3 regions of the Erwinia pyri genome follow, and region 2 is predicted to be linked to each of the others. Evidence: predicted binding sites of a transcription regulator. Region 2 holds the regulator's gene; each other region holds the start of a gene.
What was found. Region 2 encodes PurR, which represses purine synthesis genes. Its sites were predicted from a motif close to CANGCAAACGTTTGCNTG; they were not measured.
Positions count from the first base shown of each region.

Region 1: rbsD (D-ribose pyranase) is a predicted target of PurR. The motif match lies at 1,523-1,540, and genes of this name have one in related genera.
Region 3: purL (phosphoribosylformylglycinamidine synthase) is a predicted target of PurR. The motif match lies at 1,937-1,954, and genes of this name have one in related genera.

Region 1 covers NZ_CP132353.1:4,477,629-4,480,908, forward strand. The annotation lists gene rbsA (ribose ABC transporter ATP-binding protein RbsA) at 1-1,084, opposite strand, end outside; gene rbsD (D-ribose pyranase) at 1,092-1,511, opposite strand; gene Q3V30_RS21230 ((S)-acetoin forming diacetyl reductase) at 1,702-2,475, opposite strand; gene alsS (acetolactate synthase AlsS) at 2,496-3,280, opposite strand, start outside.
Region 2 covers NZ_CP132353.1:2,008,944-2,012,223, forward strand. The annotation lists gene punC (purine nucleoside transporter PunC) at 1-11, opposite strand, end outside; gene punR (DNA-binding transcriptional activator PunR) at 124-1,038, shown strand; gene purR (HTH-type transcriptional repressor PurR) at 1,113-2,138, opposite strand; gene cydH (cytochrome bd-I oxidase subunit CydH) at 2,418-2,507, shown strand; gene Q3V30_RS09345 (C40 family peptidase) at 2,546-3,280, opposite strand, start outside.
Region 3 covers NZ_CP132353.1:1,172,749-1,176,028, forward strand. The annotation lists gene tadA (tRNA adenosine(34) deaminase TadA) at 1-242, shown strand, start outside; gene mltF (membrane-bound lytic murein transglycosylase MltF) at 316-1,773, opposite strand; gene purL (phosphoribosylformylglycinamidine synthase) at 2,039-3,280, shown strand, end outside.

The DNA of each region.
Region 1 (3,280 bases), 2.1 Mb from region 2:
GATGGCTGAAGTAGTCCAGCGCCGTCAGCGACATGTTCTCTTTCACTGACATGCCCAGCACCAGCCCGTCGCGCTTGCGGTCTTCAGAGATATAAACGATGCCGTGTTGCAGCCCCTCTTCAGGCGAGCGGGTGACCACCTCTTTACCATCCAGCTGGACGCGGCCTTTAGTGCGCGACAGCGCGCCGTAAAGCACCTTCATTAATTCGGTACGCCCTGCGCCCATCAGTCCGGCGATGCCGAGAATTTCACCTTTGCGTAAAGTGAAGCTCACATCATTCACACCCGGCCCGGTAAGGTGCTCAACCTTCAGGCGCACCTCGCCCGGCGCTTTATCCAGACGCGGATACTGCTCTTCCAGCTTGCGCCCTACCATCATTTCAATCAGCGAATCCTCATCAAGCGAATTGACTTCACGCTCCGCGATAAACTGGCCGTCGCGGAAAATGGTGACGTCATCGCAGATCTCGAAGATCTCCTTCATGCGGTGCGAAATATAAACAATGCCGCAGCCCTGCGCCTTCAGCTCGCGGATCACGCGGAACAGCGAGGCCGTTTCGGTATCGGTCAGCGCATCGGTAGGTTCATCCATCACTATCACCCGGGATTGATAGCTCAGGACTTTAGCGATTTCGACCATTTGCTGATCGCCAATCGAGAGGTCGCCCACCAGCGTATGGCTGCTGAAGCGCAGATTCAGCCGCTTTAACAGCACCTCCGCTTCGGCGTGCATCTTCTTCCACTGGATGCGCCCGATGGCGTTCACAAACTCGCGGCCCAGGAAGATATTTTCCGCAATGCTGAGCTGCGGGATAAGGTTCAACTCCTGATGAATAATGCCAATTCCCGCTTCCTGCGACGCTTTTGGTCCGTTAAATGAGACCTCGTTACCCAGCCAGTGAATGCTGCCGGCATCACGCGCATAGATGCCGGTCATCACTTTCATCATGGTGGATTTCCCGGCGCCGTTTTCGCCCACCAGCGCCATCACCCTGCCCGGAAAAACCGAGAGCGCGGCACCGGAGAGCGCTTTCACGCCCGGGAAGGATTTATCAATGCCTTGCAGTTGCAGTAAAGGTTGCATCATGGCCTCAGAAGGTCACGCCGGCACAAAGGATAATGTTCGCATAGGGAGAACACTCCCCGCTGCGGATCACCGCCTGGCTGCGCTGGGTTTGCTGTTTGAACTGTTGATGAGTGACGTACTGAATAGAAAGGGTGTTTCCCTGATGTTGTTGCAGCAAGTCGAGCAGGGCTAACAGCTCACTGTGGAGTTGAGGATTGTGGGTTTTGATCTCTTCCGCGATGATGGCGCTTTCTACCTGCATCTCTTGCGTCACAGTCTGCACTACCTGCATAAAGCTCGGGATACCGTGCGTCAGCGCCAGATCGATGCGCTGCGGTCCGGCCGGGATCGGCAGACCAGCATCGCCAATCACCACGCTGTCGGTATGCCCCAGGCGGGAAACCAGCGACGAAATTTCAGAATTCAGTAAGGTGCCTTTTTTCATCTTTCACTCCAGAGCGAAACGTTTCGCTGATCGGGAGTGTATGAGAGGCGGGAGGGAAAACAACGGGCAAAGCGTGAAATTGTGATCGCCATCGAAACGTTTCGCTGTCCTGTGGCGGAGTTTGAGTTAGGCGCAGATAAACGAGGGTTGGTAAGAACTGGCCAGCAGCAACCGGCCAGGGTCAGCGGGATTAACTGAAGACCATACCGCCATCAATCAGCAGAGACTGGCCGGTCATATAGTCAGAGTCCGGGCCTGCCAGGAAGGAGACGCAGGCGGCGACATCCTCCGGCTCAGAGAGGCGGCCCAGAGTGATGCGTTTGGCAAATTCGGCTGTGCCATACCCGGCTGGCTGGCCCGCCGCGCTGGAGATCTGGCGGTCAATCTCCTCCCACATCGGGGTTTTAACAATTCCCGGACAGTAGCCGTTTACGGTGATGCCAGCCGGAGCCAGATCGCGCGCAGCGGTTTGCGTTAACCCGCGTACGGCGAATTTGCTGGAGCTGTAAATCGCCAGCTCCGGGTTACCCACATGTCCCGCCTGAGAACAGGCATTGATGATCTTACCGCCATGCCCTTCAGCCTTAAAGGCTTTCACCGCGGCCTGAATGCCCCAGATCACCCCTTTTACGTTGATAGCGTAAACTTTATCGACAATTTCTGGCGTGATCTCTTCAATAAGCGTGGTTGGCGCTATCCCGGCATTGTTTACGATGACGTCAAAGCCTCCCAACTCTTTACGGGCCTGCTCAACGGCGGCAAATACCCGATCGCGGTCAGAAACATCCACCGTAACGGCTAACGCTTTGCCGCCCAGAGCCACAATCTCGTCGGCAACCTCACCTGCCGTCTGGCTGTTGAAGTCTGCCACGGCGACGGCGAAACCATCTTTTGCCAGCCGCAGGGCAATCGCCCTGCCAATTCCCTGACCGCTGCCGGTCACTAATGCTACTTTCGTTTTCATCTCTACTCCCTGAACGGTATTTAAAGAATCTGACTCAGATGCAGCTGGCCCATCAGCATCGGGTTGTCGGCATAGTCGACCGGCACCGCTACCACCGCAGGCCCCTGCACATCCATCGCTTTACGCAGCGTAGGCTCCAGCGCTGCGGCGCTCTCTACTGCGAATCCTGCCGCGCCAAACGCCTCGGCATAGGCTTTAAAATCAACCGGCCCAAACTTCACGCCGGAGACACGCTGGTACTTTTTCTGCTCCTGCATCGCCACCATGTTGTACTCCTCATCCACCCAGATGATGTGCAGGATATTGGCCTTCAGCCTGACCGCTGTTTCCAGCTCCATGCTGGATTGCAGGAAACCGCCGTCACCGGAGACGGAGACCACTTTACGGCCCGGATCGACCAGCCAGGCCCCTATCGCCCACGGCAAGGCCACGCCCATGGTCTGCTGCCCGTTGGAGATCATGATTTGTCGTGCACGGAAGCTGTAAAGATAACGGGCGATCCAGATATGGAAGCTGCCCATATCCACCGTCAGGGTCACGTCGCTGTTGATGATGTCCTGCATTGCCCGCACGATGCGCAGCGGATGGAGGGCAAACTGGTTCAGGTTCTGGCCCTGCAGGGAGAGCAGTTCACGCTGCTGCTGCCGATCCGCCAGAATGGCGGCGGCTTCGCTGCTGAGCTGCAGGGGAGAGGCGATCCTCGCCGCCAGTTTATCCAGCGTGGCGGCGATATCCCCTACCAGCTCTGCATCGGGCAGATAGCAGTTATCCGCATCGGCGGGCAGCACATCGATATGCACCAGCG
Region 2 (3,280 bases):
TTTCCAGGCATTTTTTTCTCTTTATGGGTAATGAATCGAACGCCGCAGAGTGTAATCGCGTGTCAATCAGCTTGTGAAACGGTAATATTTGCCTGTTCCCTCCAAAAAATTTGCAGGCAGGTTATGTGGTCAGAACACGCTTTGGAAGTCGTTGATGCCGTAGCACGCTCCGGCAGTTTCACCGCAGCTGCGGCAGAGCTGCATCGGGTCCCCTCAGCTATCAGCTATACAGTGCGGCAGCTGGAGGAGTGGCTGGCGGTTCCCCTGTTTGAACGGCGGCATCGGGATGTGGTGCTGACCGAAGCGGGACGGGTATTTGTGCAGGAAGGGCGTAGTGTTATCAAAAAAATGCTCGCCACCCGACGGCAGTGTCAGCAGGTGGCAAACGGCTGGCGCGGACAGATCAACATTGCCGTCGATCGGATAGTCAAACCACAGCGCACGCGCCAGCTGGTGGTGGACTTCTATCGCCACTTTCCGGATATGGAGCTGCATCTCTCGCCAGAGGTGTTCAATGGTGTCTGGGATGCGCTGGCCGATGGCCGGGTTGATGTGGCCATCGGGGCGACTCAGGCTATTCCGGTAGGCGGCCGTTTTGCCTTTCGCGATATGGGAGCACTGAACTGGCGCTGTGTGGTAGCGGCAGATCATCCTCTGGCGCAGCACAAGGAGCAGGTAATCATTGAAGAGGCGATCCGGGAGTGGCCTTCGCTGGTGCTGGAGGATACCTCGCGGGCACTCCCCAAGCGAACAACCTGGACCCTGGATAACCAGCGGCGGCTGGTGGTGCCGGACTGGGAAAGCGCCTTCGACTGTCTGTCAGCCGGGCTTTGCGTGGGCATGGTGCCGGGACATTTTGCCCGGCCTCTGTTGAAACAGGGCACGCTGCACGAGCTTAAGCTTGCTGCCGCTTTTCCCGACAGTCCCTGCTGCGTCAGCTGGTCTGAACAGCAGGCTTCACCGGCGCTGAGCTGGCTACTCGATTATTTGGGAGAAAGCGATACGCTGAACAGCGAATGGCTGCGTGAGGAAGAATAACAAAGCGGGTAAACAGCGCAGGCCAGGGGCAGAGTATGCCCCTGGCTGCAGGAGGAGAGAGGTGCACAAGTCGTTTAGCGGCGGTAATCCAGGAAAGGACCGTCGGCGACCGAGCGACGTTCAATCAGTGAAGGATGCACCTCAATGGTCTGCGGATCTTCCCGTTTGCTGGTGATGCGGTCCAGCAGCATATCGAAGGCGGTCTCGCCCAAACGCTCTTTTGGCTGATGGACGGTAGTCAGCGCTGGCGTAAAGTAACGGGCGTTGCGCACGTTATCATAACCGATCACCGATATATCCTGCGGGACCCGCAGGCCCATTTCGTCCGCAGCGCAAATTGCGCCCATGGCCATGACGTCACCGCCACAAAAGACCGCCGTCGGGCGCTGCTTTTGCGACAAAATCTGCTGCATCGCCTGATAGCCAGACTCCGGTTCGAAATCACCCTGCACCAGCCACTCTTTTCGCAGCGTAATATTGGCTTCAGCTAGCGCTTTCAGGAAGCCGGCATGGCGACCGCCGCCGGTGTTGCGCTCCATCTGCCCGGGGATCACGCCGATATCGCGGTGACCACGATCGATCAGATAGCGCCCGGCCAGATAGCCGCCCTCAAAAGCGTTATCCAGCACGGTATCTGTAAAGTCACCGCGGGACTCGCCCCAGTCCATTACCACCATCGGGATATTGCGGTTCTCTTCCAGCATCCTGATCAGCGGATCGGGATACTCTGAGCACATCACCAGCAGACCATCCACGCGCTTTTGCGCCATCATCGACAGATAGGCCTGCTGCTTTTGCAGATCGTTATGGGCATTGCCCAGGATCAGGGTATAGCCTTTTGCGAAGCAGCAGTTCTCCACCGCCTCGATAATCTCGGCAAAATAGGGCGCTTCGCTGGAGGTGGCTAACAGACCAATGGTTCTGGTGTGATTAACCTTCAGGCTACGGGCCACTGCACTGGGGGAGTAGTGCAGCGATTTAATTGCAGCCCAGACGGCCTCCCGCGTCTCTTCGGCGACAAAGCGGGTTTTATTGATGACGTGGGAAACGGTGGTGGTCGACACCCCGGCCTGTTTTGCCACATCTTTAATTGTTGCCATGAACTAGCTACTCCTGCGCTTATCTCAACATGTTGATAAGGCTGTTGTTAATCGTTTGCCTGGTAAGAATAAAACCTGACGTCTTAAATCATTTTTTTATGTTGCTGTCGGATTCGTCAGGAAGGAAAAGAGTGGTCACCCGCAGAACAGTGAAGATAAGCGAGCGTTGCGCAACAAAAAAAGAATTCTAACAAGGCTGAGCAGAGAAAACGAGATTTTTACCGCTAAGTATGGGAAAATTGGTAACACCATAAACTGTAGGGCTATTCAGGAAGAAAAATGGATACCGATTTAAAGTTCTCACTACTGACCACGGTTTGCGCACTGGCGATGATTATGGCGTTCAGCTTTACCGCCATCATGCACTAGTCTGAACAGGGGCCAGGCAACTGGCCCCTGTATCACTTTTAACGAATGGTTTTCGGCGTCATCATCCGACGGGCGCCAATATAGTGGCGCTGCCAGTAATCTTCGCCCAGCGCACTGACCTGGATATCCTTGCCGGTGCGCGGGGACTGAATGAACTTACCGTCACCCAGATAGACGCCCACATGATCGGCAGCGCCGCGGCCATTAATGCGGAAGAAGACAAGATCCCCTTTTTCCAGCTCATCACGTTTGATTGAGGCGGCATCGCGCAGGTGATACATCTCATTAGCGGTGCGGGGGATCTTAAATTTCACCAGATCTTTATAGGCATACCAGACCAGTCCGCTACAGTCGAAGCCGGTTTTCGGTGAGGTTCCGCCCCACTGATAAGGCTTACCCAGCTGGCCCATCAGTTTGTTCATCGCGGTTTCACGCGCCTTCTGATAGCGGGCACGGTGAGCTTTGCTCAACTTCAGCGGCGCCGAATCGAGATCGGCGGTCAGCGCTTCCATCTGCGCGGCTTTACCACGGTGACGCCCGTAACGTTTTTTACCCTCATTAACGCTTTTTTTGTTAACTCTGCTGGGGGTAGCGGCGGCAGTTGCCTGAGGTGCTTTCTTTTTAAGCTTGAGCTTCGGAGCGGAGGTTAAGCGGGATTTCTTGCTGGTGGACTCTTTCACTTTTTTAGTTGAGCTCGCTTTAACCGGCCTGCGTTTACGTCGCTCATCTTCCCGGGCTGGCGTACCGGCGTCCGTCTTATGATGATTAGCATT
Region 3 (3,280 bases), 840 kb from region 2:
GGGCGATGATCCATGGACGGATAGAGCGGCTGGTTTTTGGCGCACGTGATGAAAAGACCGGGGCGGCCGGGTCGCTGATGGATGTGCTGGGACATCCGGGCATGAATCATCAGATAAAAATCGAACAGGGCGTGCTGGCACAAGAGTGTGCCGGCATGCTGAGCGATTTCTTCCGCCATCGTCGTGCAGAAAAAAAGGCGCTGCGGCAACAGCTGCAGGCGCCGGTGGATGGTGAGCTGTAGCGGACACTACTGATCAGCCATGACCGGCCATTTACGGCCCTGCTGTTTAATACCGGTGCTACTCGCCCTCCCGTTAATTGAGGGCTATCTTCGGCTTCACTGCGGGGTAGCCATCGCCCATTTCCGCTTCATAAGCCGCCCGTTGCGCCAGCTTACGCTCCTGATCCTGCAGATAGCCGACCAGGCTTATCTGATAGAGACGAATATTTTCCACATAATTGTAGGCCTCCTGGCCTCGCGCATAGCCGTAATTGGTCTGGCTGTAATAGCGCTTCTGGCTCAGCATCGGTAGCCGCAGCTTCACATCAGCCCAGCTGTCCGGGTTGCCTTTCTGCTTTTCCGTCAGCTTTCGCGCATCGAGCATATGGGCGTAACCCATATTGTAAGCGGCGAGGGCGAACCAGATCCGCTCATCTTCCGGGATGGTTTGCGGCACTTTTTCCATCATGCGCACCAGGTATTCGCTGCCGCCCCGAATACTCTGTTCCGGGTCGGTTCTGTCGCTGACATCCAGACTTTCAGCCGTGTTGCGGGTCAGCATCATCATGCCGCGTACGCCGGTAGGAGAAGTAGCCTGCGGATTCCAGTGTGACTCCTGATAGGAGATAGCAGCCAGTAAACGCCAGTCGATCCCGGTCGCATATTTTTCAAACAGCGGACGAATATCGGGCAGCGTGCCATCAATCGCGCGCAGGAAAGTCCGGGTATCCACATAATCGAACGTGCCCACGTGGCCCAGATACTTCTCATCCAGCCGGGCCATCGCCCCTTCTTCACCCATCTGGTTAAAGTAGTCCAGCAGGGCGGCATTCAGGCTGTCATCCCGATCGCGCTGCATATACCAGGTAATCGGCTCTTCATCGGTGATATCAAAAGCCACAGCCAGCTGGGGATGAATGCGCTGCAACAGAGCAATCGAAACAGAGTCGCCAACGGTGTAATCCAGCTTGCCATCCGCTACCGCTTCCAGCAGGGCGCTGGGACTCTGATCGGTAGAGATAGCCCAGTCGAGGTCGGGATACTGGTTCTGCTTGATGCCGCGCAGCGTGGAGAGATAGGCAGAGTCAGAAGCAACCGTCAGGCGGCCATGGATATCACCAAGATTTTTTGGACGAGGCTTGCCCATCCGGTAAACCAGCTGCTGGGAAACAGAATAGTAAGTCGGACCGGTGCGGAAGTGGGACAAGCGGTCATTGTTGTAAATCAGTCCTGCCGCCAGAATGTCCGCTTTATCATCTTCAAGATCGTCAAACAGATCGCTGAGGTTCTGCCGCACGGTGATTTGCAGCTTTACACCCAGATAATCGGCGAAGCGTTTCGCCAGCTCATAATCCATTCCGGCCGGAGCGTTATTGATGGTGTAGTAAGTCAGCGGGGAATTTAAGGTGCTGACGCGCAGCACTCCCCGTGATTTTATCTGTTCTGTCTGGTCCTGTTGCCCCCCATACCAGGGGATTGATGGCCATAATGCCAGCGCAAGCAACAGGGTGACCAGCCCGATAAACAGATAATTAAATTTTAGGCGTTTCAAATAGTTATCTCTCGGTCGCTCTCAGGTTCTGTCTGTAACGGCAGTATTTGATCTCTATAATGGATCCTGAGCGTGGGGCATTTTGCGCAACTCGGTGGACCTCTGCAACTGAATTCATCCGATATTGTGTGAATTTCAGCCAATTCCCTGGTGCGAGAAATTCCACGCAAACGGTTTCGTAACGGGTGCGGATTCTCTATAATAGCGCCCGCTTTCCCTGTTGCGCCCAAAGAAGCGTCGCCCGACGCTCTGACGAGAGATTTTGATGATGGAAATTCTGCGTGGTTCGCCCGCTCTGTCGGCATTTCGTATTACTAAACTGCTGGCCCGCTTTCAGGATGCTCACCTGCCGGTGAGTGACATTTACGCCGAGTACGTCCATTTTGCCGATGTCAGCGCGCCGCTGTCCGCTGATGAAAAAGCCCGTTTACAGCGCCTGCTGAAATATGGCCCCTCTCTCGCCGAACATACGCCAGAAGGCCGACTGATTCTGGTTACGCCGCGTCCGGGCACCATTTCTCCGTGGTCTTCCAAAGCTACTGATATCGCCCATAACTGCGATCTGCCTCAGGTGCTACGCCTGGAGCGCGGTCTGGCGTTCTATGTGCAGGCGCCTCAGTTAACTGAAGCGCAGTGGGGGCAGCTTGCCTCTCTGCTGCACGATCGGATGATGGAAGTGGTTCTCAGTGAGCTGAGCCAGGCTGAGCAGCTGTTTGCTCATCACCAGCCTTCGCCGCTGCAAAGCGTCGATATATTGGGTGAAGGGCGCGAGGCGCTTGATAAGGCCAACCGTAAACTGGGCCTGGCGCTGGCCGATGATGAAATCGACTATCTGCTGGCAGCTTTTGAGAAGCTCGGGCGCAACCCGAACGATATTGAGCTTTACATGTTTGCCCAGGCAAACTCCGAGCACTGCCGTCACAAGATTTTCAACGCCGACTGGATTATTGATGGCGAGCAACAGCCAAAATCGCTGTTCAAAATGATCAAAAACACCTTCGAGAAAACCCCCGATCACGTGCTCTCTGCCTATAAAGACAACGCAGCGGTGATGGAGGGATCGCAGGTGGGCCGCTTCTATGCAGATGCAGAGCGGGGCCAGTACGATTTCCATCAGGAGGAGACGCATATCCTGATGAAGGTGGAGACCCATAACCACCCGACAGCCATTTCACCCTGGCCGGGCGCCGCTACCGGTTCCGGTGGGGAGATCCGTGATGAAGGCGCAACCGGCCGTGGCGCTAAGCCTAAAGCTGGCCTGGTAGGCTTCTCGGTCTCTAACCTGCGCATTCCGGGCTTTGAACAGCCGTGGGAAGAGGATTTCGGTAAACCAGACCGCATCGTTACCGCGCTGGATATCATGACCGAAGGCCCGCTGGGCGGCGCGGCGTTCAACAATGAGTTTGGTCGTCCGGCCCTGAACGGCTATTTCCGTACCTATGAAGAGCAGGTTAACAGCCACAACGGCGTTGAGCTGCGCGGCTACCACAAGCCCATTATGCTGGCG